DNA from 2 places in the Companilactobacillus sp. FL22-1 genome. Region 2 is predicted to be linked to the other one. Evidence: predicted binding sites of a transcription regulator. Region 2 holds the regulator's gene; the other holds the start of a gene.
The links. The regulator Rex, encoded in region 2, represses fermentation and respiration genes when NADH is low (regulators of the CRP and FNR family bind a similar motif). The targets are predictions, from matches to a motif close to TTGTGAANTANTTCACAA.
Positions count from the first base shown of each region.

Region 1: the regulator Rex is predicted to act here: its motif matches at 3,711-3,728, upstream of ACG72T_RS00265 (acyl-CoA dehydrogenase family protein).

Region 1 is NZ_JBINJY010000001.1:55,588-63,455, forward strand. It holds gene ACG72T_RS00250 (glycine betaine/L-proline ABC transporter ATP-binding protein) at 1-428, opposite strand, end outside; gene ACG72T_RS00255 (electron transfer flavoprotein subunit alpha/FixB family protein) at 794-1,762, opposite strand; gene ACG72T_RS00260 (electron transfer flavoprotein subunit beta/FixA family protein) at 1,764-2,561, opposite strand; gene ACG72T_RS00265 (acyl-CoA dehydrogenase family protein) at 2,571-3,695, opposite strand; gene dltD (D-alanyl-lipoteichoic acid biosynthesis protein DltD) at 4,032-5,300, opposite strand; gene dltC (D-alanine--poly(phosphoribitol) ligase subunit DltC) at 5,304-5,543, opposite strand; gene dltB (D-alanyl-lipoteichoic acid biosynthesis protein DltB) at 5,555-6,775, opposite strand; gene dltA (D-alanine--poly(phosphoribitol) ligase subunit DltA) at 6,768-7,868, opposite strand, start outside.
Region 2 is NZ_JBINJY010000009.1:68,989-76,856, reverse strand. It holds gene ACG72T_RS08835 (iron-sulfur cluster repair di-iron protein, ric) at 1-228, shown strand, start outside; gene groL (chaperonin GroEL) at 313-1,944, opposite strand; gene groES (co-chaperone GroES) at 1,996-2,280, opposite strand; gene ACG72T_RS08820 (lysostaphin resistance A-like protein) at 2,412-3,038, shown strand; gene ACG72T_RS08815 (cation:dicarboxylate symporter family transporter) at 3,115-4,395, opposite strand; gene manA (mannose-6-phosphate isomerase, class I) at 4,644-5,612, opposite strand; gene ACG72T_RS08805 (redox-sensing transcriptional repressor Rex) at 5,634-6,284, opposite strand; gene ACG72T_RS08800 (ABC-F family ATP-binding cassette domain-containing protein) at 6,421-7,868, shown strand, end outside.

The sequences.
Region 1 (7,868 bases), on a different contig from region 2:
GCTTTATCGACACCTTGAATTTCCAAGCCATATTCAGTATTTTCCAAAACAGTTCGATTAGGCAAGAGGCCAAAGTTTTGGAACACCATACTCATTTTCTTTCGGCGAACTTCACGAAGTTCTTTTTTGTCGATCTTCATTAGGTTCTCACCGTCGATCAAAACCTCACCTTCAGTAGGTTCGATCAAACGGTTGATCATTCGGACTAAAGTTGACTTACCACTACCGGACAGACCCATGATGACAAAGATTTCTCCATCATAGATTTTGAAATCAGCTCGGTCGACACCTAAAGTGGCACCCGTCTCCTTCAGTATTTCTGCTTTATCTTTTCCTTGACGGCTTAACTCTTTAGCTTTGGCAATATGTTTACCAAAGATTTTCGTTAAATTGTTGACTTCTACTTTTGTACTTTTTTGAGTACTCATTAAATCCCCCATTCTTGGAATTGAAAAAAATGCACTTTCTTTAAATGAAATATGCATTAATTGTAAATAAAAAAGCTATTATTTAAGCAATGCAAATAACAGCGAACTATATAACCCTAACAAATATAATTTTCTTATGCAAATTATCAGTTTTGCTGTAAGCATTTTTATGGACAAAAACGACCTAAATTTGATGTAAAAATTTAACGCGCTATCCCATGCTTCATCTTACTTTGCGAGTTTTATTTGCCATGATGATAAATTAAAATAAAAAAATCTTATTTAAATTACTAAAATCAACTTAAAATGCCCCCTGATTCTAGTTTTTAGAATCAAGAGGCATTTGTTTTCGAGACGTTATTTGTCTAAAGAATTGCTTCGAGTGCTTTTGAAAATTCATAAGCATTGCCGACAAAGTAATAATCTGAAGACTTAAATATTTGGGCATTGGCATCAGTATTAGCTGAAACCACTACCTTAGCATTACTGATTCCGGCAGTATATTGTACCGCACCAGAGATACCCAAATTAATCAACAAGTCAGGGGCAATAGTTTGACCACTCTGACCAATTTGTTCTTTAACCGTATATTTATCCAAATCAGTTAACGGACGAGTTACTCCAATCGTAGCATGAAGTTTTTGGGCAAGACTTTCGGCCATTTCAATTCCAGATTCAGTCTTATCACCTCGACCTAAAGCAACAACCCTATTGGCTTGGGAAACATCGTCACTAGTTTCTTTTGGCAAGTTTTCACTTACAACCGTCAATTGAGTATCTTTTTCCCAGTCCAAGTCCTTGATTTCTTCAATCTCAGTCTGAGGATTGGCAACTTTTTCTGCTGCGAAAACATTAGGACGGGCCGTGACCATCTTCGGTTGATGATTAGGAATCGTAATCTCACACATGATGTTATCACCATATGAAGGCTTCGTTTGAACTAAGAGATTGCCTTCAAATTTTAAGTCCAAACAATCAGCTGTTAGACCAGTTCTTAGTCGAGCTTGTAATCTGGGGGCAACCGACCTGCCAAAAACAGTAGCTGGAAATACCAAGGTATTAGGTGTGCCCAGCTTCTTGATCAAATTATCCAAGGCATTAGTTAACTCCAAATCATCGCCGGCAACTAAATCGTCATCTTTTATCACTAGGATCTTGTCGGGACCATATTCAGTAATGGCTTGTTCCAAATTTGCCGAAGTTTTTTCGATCAAGATCACGACGAGTGGATCATGACTGATCTGTTTCATTTTAGTTATTAGTTGGTAAGTAACTGGATTGACTTTGTCTAATTCTGTTTCAGCAAACACCCAATTCTCTTTGATCACTGCCATCTTAATCTTCCTCCGTCAAAATATTTTGTTTTCTCAAGGCGTCAACTAACTCACGAGCCGCCTCAACTGGGTCATTGGACAATTTGTGACCCACCTTTGTCTTCTTTTCTGGTGAAGAGATTGAACGGACGATTGTTGGTGACCCTGCTTGTCCAACACGTTTTTCTTCAAGATTCAAGTCAGCTGCATGCCAGGTCGTCAAAGGTTTGTTGAAACTCTTGGCGATCTCTACCACATTGGTATATTCTGGCTGATTGATCGAATCTGTTACTGTTAACAGCACTGGCAACTGAGCGGTAATTCTTTGAGCCACGGTATCCAAGTTTCGGTCGATCACTAATTTATCGTTATTAGCCTCGACTTTATTAGCGTAAGTCACTTGAGGCATACTTAATAATTCTGCCATAATTGGACCTACCTGACCTGTATCAGCATCGACTGATTGTTGTCCTAATAAGACTACATCTACGTCGCCAATCTTTTCGATTGCTTGAGCTAAAACGTAACCAGTGGCTAAAGTATCGGCCCCAGCAAAAGCTCTATCTGACAGTAAGATTGAACTATCTGCACCTAGAGCTAAAGTTTCACGTAAAGAGACCGCAAAATCATTTGGACCCATGGTCATTGTGATCACTTCGCCGCCGACACTCTTTTTTAAATCGAGTGCCGTCTTGACTGCGTGTAAGTCATAGGGATTGATTACACCGCCTAAGCCGCGACGATCGATATTCTTAGTTTTTTCATTAATCTTTACATTGGTAGTTTCTGGCACTTGTTTAATACAAACAACTATTTTCATAATAACCTCCTAGGCCCGATTCTTTGCTTCAATCAAAGCAATGGCTGTCCGCATCTTTTCGACAGTTCCTTCAGCTAATTCCATTGCCCGAGCGTCTCTGATCAAGTGTTCCACTGGATAATCTAAACTGTATCCATAGCCGCCTAAAACTTGTAAGGCATCATCGCCTGACTTGACTGCACTACGACTACCATAAGCCTTGGCCATTGCAGCCTCTTCTTCATAGTCTTGGCCATGATCTTTTAACCAAGCTGCCTTTTGGTAGAGTAATTTCGTTGTCTCTTTAGCAATAGCAATATCAGCCACTTTACGCTGAATACCTTGCATTTGAATAATCGGTGTATCAATGGCCTTACGATGCGTGGCGTAGTCAGTCACAATGTTCAGCTCATGTTCCATGATACCGGTCAAAACGGCCCCCATTAAGATTCGAGCATCATTATGAGCACTGTCGCCGATTTCTTTTCCCATTCCAACTTTGCCTAAAAGATGGTTCTCATCAACTTCAATATTATTCATCACAATTTCGCCAACTGGCACACCAGTAAGACCTAAGAAGTTTTCTTGCTTACCATATTCAAATCCTGGCATGTCCTTGTCCACAACGAAAAATGACAACTCTGTTGGTGCAGTTTTAACTAAAACGCAATAGATCTCAGCTAATCCACCATTAGTGATCATAATTTTATCACCATTAATGATCCACTTGTCGCCATGTTTTTCAGCATGTGAGGTTATCCCCAACGGATTTGAACCACCACTTGGTTCAGTCATTGAAAAGCCAATGATTCTCGACTTAGCTTGTGGCAAATATTCATCTTTTAGAGCTTGATTTCCATACTTAACGATTTGATCGATCAACTTGAAATGACCTTCTAAAGTTACACCTAAGCTGGCATTCCCACGAGCAATTTCATTGATCATGGCCGCAGTGGTCTCACCATCAAATCCAGCTCCACCGTACTCTTCTGGCAACATCGTGCTGAGAAAATCAGCTTGTTTAATTTTATCCAAAAGATTATTGACATAAGAACGGGTATGATCGATCTCCATGTCATATGGTGCAACTTCATTTTCAGTAAAAGCCTTGACCATTCTTAAAAGGATTTCTTTACTCATCTGTTTTTGATCCATCAGCTTACTCCTCACATGTTAATTTATTCACAAATATCTATAAAAAAATATCACAGCAATATTCTAATAAAATAATAATAAGGCATTAAATAGTAATTGTAAATATAATTATAATGTATCGAATTACATATAAATATTAAAAAAGGCTGGCAGTAGGCATAACCATTTTTAACTTTAATCTTGCGTAAAAAACAGCTTCTTTCGCTTAACCCAAATAGAGCGGCAACTCAAAAATCGAGTTACCGCTCTATTTACTTAATACTGAAAGCTAAAAGTGTTTTGTTATGCTCTCCTTATTTAGCAAAACTAGAAAGCTGAACTTTTTCTTTTAACTTTTTATTTGTTATTTGAAAAGTCTGTATTATTAGCCCACTTGTCAGTTAAGAAGTAGCTGTCCATCTTATATTGGGTATTCTTGGGATTAGCCTTCTTATCTTTGTAATAATCTTTCAAATGACGATCTAACAATAACCAACCACGCCAGCCCATATGAATCGTATCTTCGGCGATATAGTTGGGATTTTTAAGTTCGGATAAATCAACAATATTATTGAATCCTTGAGATCTCAATTGATACTTGATCTTGGTGTCAAAATTAGTGATTGTGCTCATTGGCATCCCTGTATACTTGACCCAATATGGGTTAATTGGTTGAATCACAAACAATACTTCGGTCTTATTTTGAGCAAACATATAAAGTAAAGCTTGGAAGTCATTGTATTCAGGCGAATGAGTATAAGTTACGTGTCGATGAGCATTGCGATAAGTTTCCATTCGTTTTCTCAATTGCTTGTCATAGAACTTATTACCAATCTGATAGGCATTATCATTTGAATGTTCTTTAGCCATCTTGATAGCTAATTTATTCAATTTTTTATAATTATACTTGTCAGGCAATTTGCTAGCTGCATCGCTGATGACATCTTCATGATCATTCATCGAGATAGAACCAAACAGATCATCTTGGCTCTTTAAGCTAGAGCGGGCAAATCTTTGAATATAAAAGCGTTCAAACGAAGTAATTTGCTTACCAGCAGCAATTCTTTCTAAAGCCTCATCCTCAATGGGTCCTTTATCGACACCCAAATCAAGGATTCGATTGGCAACATACTTATTCATGGCCTTATCACCATGATCAGAATTCAAAATAAATCCTGTCAATTGCAAGGGCGATAAGAAGTACTTAAAAGCATCGGCTGGGACACCGGTTTTGGTAAACCACTGGGGCGAAATAATAAAAACAGCTTTATTTCCCTTGAGGTTTTCCATTCCACCAACATTCATTGCTTGAGTGAGCGAAGCCGTACCTGGATTACCAAGTAAAAATGGCTTGTTCTTCCAATGATATTTTTGCGCCATGGAAGATGGATGGAACGGATCCATTCTAGAAAGTTCCGATGAACCAATGATAGGAATGTAATTCTCTTTCTCAGCGGCGTTCTTCACGCTCTCACCTTTAAGAACTCTAACATCCAATGAAGTAGCAGCTTGTCTAACTTTTTGTGGTGTTAAGGTCTTAAAGTTGATTGGAGTCCAGAGAAGCAGCATTAAAGCCACTGCGGCAACTATAACAGGTCCAAAAATCATCCATAACTTTTTTTTCATAATCTATTCCAATTCTTGTACTTGTTGAGCAATTTTGTTAACTGTTGACCATTGTGAACGATCAAATTCTGAAACTGGTACCGTAATACCAAATTCATCTTGTAAGTTAACCAAAACTTCTACAGTTGCCATTGAATCAAGCACACCATCTTTAAATAGATCTTGATCAGCATCTTGACCAGCGTCGTCCAAACCTGTTACATCCTTTAAAATATCAATTACCTTTGTTTTAATTTCATCCATAATAAACTCTCCTAACTAAACCATAATTTGTCGAAAAATCCTGAAAAGATCAGGAAACTGAAACATACGATATTAAACGTCAAGAATATCGCAAATGCTTGCGTAAACTTGTTGCTTGGAATACTGTCGCGATGTTTCTTTTTATATCTGAGCCATGCATCATTTATAATCATTGCGCATGCATGGAAAATACCATAAACAATGTAATACCAAGTCTCACCGTGCCAAAATCCCATGATCAAGAATAAGGTCACATAACCAAGATTAGCGATAGTAACTTTATTTTTGATCCACTTGTGTTTAATGATCGTAAACATCAAACGCATATAAATGAAATCACGGAACCAGAATGAAAGTGTCATGTGCCATCTATTCCAGAAATCTTTAATATTCTTGGACTTGAAAGGCGCATTAAAGTTCATTGGTGTCTTGATACCCATGAAATTACTGATTGAAACGGCAAATAATGAATAACCAGCAAAATCAAAGAATAAATACATACTGTATACGTACATGTACGCTAATACCCACCAAGATAATCCCAGTGGAGCAGAATCTTTGTACGACAATGCTAAGAGTTGAACTCGAGGAAGCAATAATGTTCCAAAGAAGTATCCGATGATGAACTTGTAAAGCAAGCCTTTCATTAAATAGTTAACACCATTTCTCATCAGCTCAACATACTCGTCCCGACTAGGAACCTTATCGACATCTTTTTGAAAACGTCTGAAACGGTCGATAGGTCCAGAAGTAATAGTTGGGAAGAATAGTAAGAATCGGCCAAATTCGTATGGGGTAATTTTTTTGATCGAACCATCACGAATTTCCATAATAACTTCAACCGATTTAAAGGTTAAATAACTGATACCCATGAATCCAAACAAAGAAATAGTTTGATTATTTAGCAATGGGTCCAGTTTGACGAAGACCAAAGGCACGATTGCCAAGACAACGAACAGAGTAAAGATCCAGAAATCGTTATGTTTTTTCCGATATGACAGATAGATGGAAACAAGGATTATTTCGAATAAAACGTAGCACAGTAATGAAATACCTTGCTTCATATTGCCACCGAAAAATGCTGTGGCTAAAATAACGACCGTTGCGAAGAAGTCATAAATTCTGAAACGTTTACCAAACCACAATCCGATGATTATGGGCAGTAAAAGCAACATTAAGTAGATAAAATAGTGGGGACTGCTGTAAGGCGTGATATTTGTAAAATTACCCATTAATTTCGCCTATCAAAGTCTTTCTATCGATCTTGCCGTTTTTACTGATTGGTAGTTGCTTTACAAACTTCAACACATTAGGAATCATATATTCCATTGTGGTTTCTTTTAGTGAATCTTTAATATCAGAACTTAAGTCGTTTTCGTCGTCATCTTCAAATTGATCTTCAAGAACGATACAAGCAATCATCTTGCTGACTTGATTCTTGTTGTTATATAGCGGAACTGTACATGATTGTTTAACTTGTTCCAAATTACCAAGCATTGAGTCGACTTCTTCAAGTTCGATTCGGTAACCATGCATCTTGATTTGGAAGTCAGTTCTACCATGATAGAATAACAATCCATCATCAGCAGCACTGATCATGTCACCTGTATGATAGAAAATTTTACCGTCAATTTCTTCGAAGGCTTTTTCAGTTTGAGTAGGATTGTTCAAATAACCCTTAGAAACATCCGGACCACTGACAAGCAATTCACCAGTCAAACGGCCGGTCTTCTCATCCACAGCACCATTGATACGATAATCCATATTTGACTTCAAATAACCGATTGGTAAACGGTCAAACTTTTCTAACGCTGCTTGATCGATTTGAATTGAGGTGATTGCCACAGTATTTTCAGTTGGGCCATAAGTATTGTAGAGCTTCGCATCAGGGAATTTCTTTAATAGTTTTTTGGCCGTAGCATGGGTTAATTCTTCTCCACAGAAGATGAATTTATTCAACTGAGGCATATGTTCGGCATCAAAGCCACTAAACAAAAGACACATTTCAAAGAATGATGGTGTAGATACCCAAGTATTGAAGTCAGAATTAACGATTGCCTCTTGTAACAAACCGAAATTCTTAGTTGTATCTTTGTCGACAACGTTAAGTGTTACGCCACTCATCAAGCCTGGATAAATATCAAAGACTGACAAGTCAAATGAAAATGGTGCTTGCAACAACATACTCATCTCTGAGTTGTAGTCAAATTCCTCTTGGGCCCATTGTGAGAAATCTAAGATATTATTAGTACTAATTTGGACACCCTTTGGCGTACCAGTAGTACCTGAGGTAAAGATAATATAGAAGTTATCATCAGGCCCGAC
Region 2 (7,868 bases):
ACATCAGCAATCACTCGAGCTCATGGTAAGAATCATCCGGAAGTCTTCGAAGTGAGAGATATCTTCGTCAACATCGAACAAAAAATTGCTCACGGCGATGAAAACTTAACCGCTGACTTCAATCGCTTAACTGATGTCACAAATAACTTTGCCATACCTAATGATGTTTGCCCTGTATTTCAGGCAACCTACCAAATGCTTTCAGAAATGAACCATCTGGTTGTATAAAAAACTAAAAGAGCAGTCGATAATTTCCAATCTGGATTTTATCGACTGCTCTTTACTATTGATATTTATTTTAAAGGGAACGAATTACATCATTCCGCCCATACCACCAGCAGCTGGGTTAGCAGCAGGTGCAGCAGGTGCATTTTCGTCAGGTTTGTCAGCAACAACAGCTTCAGTTGTCAACAATAATGAAGCAACACTGGCTGCGTTTTGTAAGGCTGAACGTGTAACCTTAGTTGGGTCAATGATTCCGGCATCAACCATGTTTTCCCACTTGTTCGTAGCGGCATTGTAACCAATTTCGTTCTTTTCATTCTTGATATGTTCAACGATAACTGAACCTTCCATACCGGCATTTTCAGCGATTTGGCGAAGTGGTTCTTCAAGAGCACGGGCAACGATGTTGATACCTGTTTGAACGTCTCCTTCTTCGCTAAGAGCGTTAACCTTGTCCAAAACGTTCATCAAAGCTGTACCACCACCAGCAACGTAGCCTTCTTCAACAGCGGCACGTGTAGCGTTTAGGGCATCTTCAATTCTGTACTTACGTTCTTTCAATTCCGTTTCAGTAGCAGCACCAACTTTAACAACGGCCACACCACCAGCTAATTTAGCTAGACGTTCTTGAAGCTTTTCTTTGTCAAAGTCTGAAGTTGTTTCACTGATTTGTTTCTTGATCAATTCAACACGTTCACTGATAGCATCTTTGTCACCAGAACCTTCAACAATAGTTGTGTTGTCCTTTGTAACTGTAACTTTACCAGCTTGACCTAATTGGTCCATAGTTGTGTCTTTTAGTTCAAGGCCAAGATCAGAAGTAATAACTGTACCACCAGTCAATGTAGCGATATCTTCTAGTTGAGCCTTACGACGGTCACCAAAACCAGGAGCCTTAACAGCAACAACGTTGAAAGTACCACGAATCTTGTTCAATACAAGTGTTGGCAAAGCTTCACCTTCAATATCATCAGCAATGATCAAAAGTGCTTTACCTTGTTGAACAATCTTTTGTAGCAATGGCAAGATATCTTGGATATTTGAAATCTTCTTGTCAGTAATCAAGATATAAGGGTTATCAAGGTCAGCTTCCATCTTATCGTTGTCTGTAACCATGTATTGTGAAATGTATCCACGATCGAATTGCATACCTTCAACAACGTCAAGTGTTGTATCAATACCTTTTGATTCTTCAATTGTGATAACACCATCGTTACCAACTTTTTCCATAGCGTCGGCAATCAAATTACCAACTTCTGGGTCAGCTGAAGAAACTGAAGCTACTTGAGCAATATCTTTCTTACCTGAAACTTTGTGTGAAATATTGTGAAGTTCGTCAACAGCGGCGTTTGTAGCCTTTTCGATACCTGTTCTGATACCAACAGGGTTAGCACCGGCTGTAACGTTCTTCATACCTTCTTTAACGATTGCTTGTGTTAAAACAGTAGCTGTAGTAGTACCGTCACCAGCAATATCGTTAGTCTTTGAAGCTACTTCGGAAACTAACTTAGCACCCATGTTTTCGAAGTGGTCTTCCAATTCAATACTCTTAGCGATTGTTACACCATCATTTGTGATTTCTGGTGAACCATAGCTCTTTTCAAGAACAACGTTTCTACCTTTAGGTCCGATTGTTGTCTTAACTGTGTCAGCTAGTTTGTTAACACCATCTAGCATCTTTGAACGTGCATCTTCTGAAAATTTAATTTCTTTAGCCATTAATTTTCACACTCCATAATTTAAAATATATTTTTTCTTGTTTAATTTCGATTAATCAACGATTGCCATGATATCTTTTTCATGAAGGATCAAATATTCGTTATCTTCGTATTTAACTGTTGAGCCTGAGTACTTGTCAAAAAGAACTTTGTCACCCTTTTTAACGTTCATTGGCAACTTAGTACCATTATCAGCAACTAAGCCTTCACCAACGGCAACAACCTCTGCTGTTTGAGGCTTTTCTTTAGCGTTGTTTGCTAAAACAATGCCACCGACTGTCTTTTCTTCTTCTTTATCGACTGTTACAATGACTCTATCTCCAAGTGGTTTTAACAATTTAAATACCTCCAATATATTACCTTAATGTTTTTTTAGCACTCAACTATCTGTTGTGCTAATCACAAGTTTTATATTAACATTATATTGTGAAGTTGCAAGTATTTACCTTTAAAAAAATGGAGGAAATTATGTCCTATCGTACAAATCAGTTTTTCACATTGCTGGCCTATATTTTGTTGCTGTCAGTTGGTAGTTTTTTATCGATCCTCAAAATAACTGGCACAGCATATTTTGCCACAATCACCGTTGCGGCTTTGGTCGTTACTGGAATCATGATGTATTTGGTCAAACAAAGTGGTCCATTAGAGTTTGAGAAAAAAACTGACCTGAATCATGCTCTCCAATGGATAATTATCGGAACCTTGGGGGCATTGGTCGTTCAATTTGGAATTGGCTTTGCGGATAAATTAATTTTTCACGTCAGTACAGAATCACAAAATACGCTCAACTTGTTATTGATGGTCAAAGCTTATCCATATTACTTTCTTTACGTTATGATTGCCGCCCCTATCATGGAGGAGATCATCTTCCGGCGCGTCTTCTTTGCTAACTTGATCAAACCAACTAATATTTACGTTGCTGCGATTATCGCTGCGTTTCTCTTTGCTTTTATGCATCAAGACACTCGGTTCTTAGTATATGTCTGTATGGGACTTTGGTTCTCATATGTTTACTACAAATCTCAAAATATTTATATCAGTGCCGGCAGCCATATCGTTATGAATGCAATTGTTTTAACTTTGCAGATCATCTAAAAAAAAGCCTACCGATTTTTCTCGGCGGGCTTTTTGTGTGTGTTTAAATTGTTTCTAACTACACGGAGTTTTCTCATCAGTCCCCACGTGTATAAGCTGCAACGTACTTGGCACGTTTTTCTTCGTCAAATTCCTTCTCACTTTTGGCAATAATGACGGTCGCAAGTGAATTTCCGACAACGTTAACGGCAGTACGTCCCATATCTACGAGACGGTCGATACCCGCAATGAAGGTCAAACCTTGCATTGGTACACCGATAGTCGATACTGTGGCTAGGAGTACAACAAACGATGCTCCAGGAACTCCGGCCATCCCCTTAGATGTTAACATCAATACCACCACAAGGGTAATTTGTTGCCCTAAAGAAAGGTGAATATTATACGCTTGAGCTAAGAATAAAGCGGCTAAAGATTGATAGATAGCAGAACCATCTAAATTAAAAGTATATCCGGTCGGAATAACGAAAGATACGATTCCCTTTGATGATCCATAGTCTTGCATCTTTTTCATCATCTTTGGTAAAGCAGCTTCCGAACTGGCAGTAGTAAAAGCTAACATAACTTCATTTTCGATGATCCTAAATAATTCATAAAATCTTACGTGGAATAAGTGTCCTACGGCAGCCATTATCACAAAGACAAAGAATGCCATCGTTGCGTAAGCTATCACGATAAAAAGTGCCAAAGGTTTCAAAGAATTGAAGCCCATTTCTCCAACTGTAACTCCAATCAAAGCACAGACACCAATCGGTGCTAAACGCATTACCCAGTTAGTAACTTTAAACATAACATTGGCAACGGCATTCAGCGTATCGGTGATAATTTGACCTTGCTTGCCGATTGAAGCTGTTCCTAATCCAAACAGAACTGAGAAGAAAATAATTGGTAACATGTCACCCTTACCGAGTGATGCAAAAATATTGGTTGGGATAATACTCATGAGAATCGACCAAATTCCCGAATGTTTAGCTGTTTTGGCAGTAGCAGCATATTGACTAATATCCGAACCTTTTAGGCTGTGAATATCAATATATGTACCAGGATGCGTAACATTAGCAACTAAAATACCAATAATGATCGCTAATGTTGTCATAATCTCAAAATAAACTAAAGTCTTTAAACCGATCCGACCTAATTTTTTGATATCGCCCATATTGGCAATACCCACGGTCAAACAGGAGATAACAATTGGCAAAACAATCATTTGAATCATTGAGATAAACATAGTCCCAATGTTCTGCATTACTTGAATGGCGGCTTTATTTTGATAAAAAATTTGTCCTAAGACAATTCCCAAGATCAGGCCAATAATAATTTGCCACCCTAAACTGACTCGAAAAAATCGTTGTTTCTGCAATTTTAAGTCCCCTTTTTTGAAATCTTAATTTTAATTATAGATGACTTTTTAAAGAATGGGGAATTGTTAACGGTTCCAAATTAAATATTTTTTTATTTTATTAAAATGTACGAACTAAATAAATAGTCTTTACCAAGATAGTTCTACTTTTGCTTAAATTTTCATTAAAAAAATACAGAATATACGGATTTATTTTTCCGCTATTCTGTATTGATGAACGATTTTTAGTTTTTTTCTTAAAATTGAGTTTACTTTTCGCCAGATTCTGAAGCGATGATATCCAAGTCACCTGACAAAGTCCAAGCATCAACTGTGGCTGGAACAATCAAGTGGATACCCTTCTTCAAATCATAATCTTGGCCATCAACTGTAATCTTACCAGTACCATTTAGAACTGAGATCAAAGTGTATTTGCCAATTTGATGGTGAAGCTCAACAGGTTCTTTGATCTCCCAGTGATAAACTGAGAAGAATGGTGAAATTGGTGGTTGAACAAAGGTTGTGAACTTGTTTTGGCCGACTTGTTTGGATTCAATATCAAGTTGAGGATCTTTATGAGGCACGGTAATAGTATCCTCAGATTGTTTGATATGTAGATCACGTTTCTTTCCAGTAGTCTTATCAACCCGATCATAGTCATACAAACGATATGTTGTATCACTGCTTTGTTGGGTTTCTAAGACCATGATCCCCTTATTTAAGGCATGAACCGTTCCACTTGGTACATAGTAGAATTCGCCCGCCTTAACTGGGACTTTTCTCAAAAGATGATCCCAATCGCCTGATTCGATCATTTGGTCAAGTTCAGCTTTATTCTTAGCATTGTGACCATAGATCAAATATGAATTAGGCTCAGCATCGATGATATACCAGCATTCTGTCTTACCTAATTCATGTTCATGCTCAGCTGCATAGGCATTGTCTGGATGAACTTGAACTGAAAGACTGGCTTCAGCATCTAAGATCTTAGTTAACAAAGGAAAAACTTTGCCTTCTGGATTACCAAATAATTCGCTGTGATTTTTCCAAAGGTCATCAACATATTGTCCAGCAAATTCGCCATTTTCGACTTGTGATCTACCATGTGGATGTCCAGAAATTGCCCAACATTCACCAATCGTGCCATCAGGAATATCATAGCCAAACTTAGTTGCTAATTTTCTGCCACCCCAGATTTTTTCGTGGAAGACAGGTTTCAAGAATAATGGTTCACTCATTATAATTCCCCCCAAAGGATTTTAATTTGTTTCTTCTGTCATTGACTTATCACGGTCTAAGAAGAAGATCAACGTCTGCAATTCATTTGCCAAATCGACATAATGAACGCGGATACTACTTGGTACATTGATAATAACCGGTGTAAAGTTTAAGATACCGCGAACGCCAGCCTCGGCTAACTGATCAGCGGTCGTTTGGGCAGCGTTAGATGAAACTGTCAAAATGCAGACATCGATCTGTTGCAAGTTAAGTTGTTCTTTCAGTTCGCTAATATAGTAAACTGGTACGCCACTCTTAACTGTACCGACAATTTCCTTATTGATATCAAAAGCTGCCGCAATTCGCACATTATTAGTCCGAGAAAAGTTATAATTTAGTAAGGCGTTACCTAAATTACCAACTCCCACTAATGCGACGTTGGTTCGTTTATCTTGATTCAAGAGCTTCTTAAAGAAAGCCACTAAATCGTTTACATCGTAACCGTAGCCACGTTTCCCAAGTGCACCTAGATATGAGAAGTCACGTCTAATTGTAGCACTATCTATCTTGACCCCTTCTGATAATTCGCCAGAGGAGATTTTTTTTGTGCCTTCATCCTTGAGAAATTGAAAGTAACGATAATAAATTGGTAAACGCTTTATTGTTGCGTTTGGAACTGTTGTTTTTGTCATAATTTACCACCATATGTGTGTCATTTCACTAACATTTATAGTAAATAAAAATCCAAAAAAACGCAATACGTTAAACCTATAAAGGCACAAATTATTAATTAATGATAAAATTGTGAAGACATAAAGGAGTTATATTTTGATTTTATTACAAGCACAGAACATTACGAAAAATTTTGGTACCAAAAAACTTTTTTCCAATGTCAGTTTTGAAATCCAAGACAATAGCCGAATCGGTTTAGTTGGACGTAACGGCGTTGGAAAATCTACTTTGCTGAAGATCATTTCAGATCAAGAAAGTTATAACAGCGGCAATATTGCGTTGAAAAAAGACACCAATATTGGCTATTTAGCACAGGATTCAGGTCTGAACAGCGATAATCAAATTTTCTTAGAATTGGAAAAGGTATTTGACTACCTCAAAGAACAAGAAAAAAGGATGCACGCACTTGAAGAAAAATTAGCTGATCCTAATGCTGATGATTACGAAGATATCTTAAAACAATATGATCAACTACAAAATACTTTTCGCCAAGAAAATGGTTACGGTTATCAATCAGAAATCCGCAGTGTCCTAAAGGGCTTCGGTTTTGAGGAAGAAGTTTGGCAAAATAAAGTCTCGACGCTTTCTGGTGGTGAAAGGTCACGTTTAGCGATGGCTAAAATGCTCTTGGAACACCACGATATCTTACTCTTGGATGAACCGACCAACCATTTGGATATCAACACGGTTGAATGGCTAGAAAATTATTTAAAGGGCTATCGAGGTGCTCTAGTCATCGTCTCTCATGACCAGTACTTCTTAGATAAGGTCGCCAATGAGATCGTCGAGATCAATCAGCATTCCTCAACTCACTATTCCGGCAATTATAGTTTCTACCTGCAAGAAAAGAAAAAGAATCAAGACATTGCTTGGAAACATTATGAAGAGCAACAGGCTGAAATCAAGAAGGCCGAAGAGTACATTCAAAAAAATATCGTTCGTGCATCAACTACTAAGATGGCTCAAAGTCGTCGTAAAAAGTTGGAACATATGGATGTTTTGGAAAAACCTGGCAGTGACCAAGGCTCAGTCCACTTCTCATTCAATATCGATAAAGAAAGTGGTAATGACGTGCTTTTGGTTAAAGATGCAGCCATTGGCTATGATGATCAGATCATGTCTGAGCCAATCAATCTGGATGTAAAAAAAGGTGAACGAGTTGGTATCATTGGTCCTAACGGAATCGGCAAGTCAACTTTTCTCAAATCAATTTTGAATAAGATACCTTTAATCAAGGGTACTAGCCAATTCGGCGCCAACGTTCAAGTCGGTTACTACGATCAAAATTTGAAGGGCCTAGATCCTAAAAAAGACGTGTTGCACGAAATCTGGGATCAATACCCACGTCTCGATGAACAAGTTATCCGCAATAAATTAGGTGCCTTTCTATTCAGTGGCGACGATGTCTTGAAACCTGTCGCGGGACTATCTGGTGGTGAAAAAGCACGTTTGACGCTCACTAAGTTGTCGATGGAAAACAATAATTTCTTGATTATGGATGAGCCAACTAACCACTTAGATATTGATAGCAAGGAAGTGCTTGA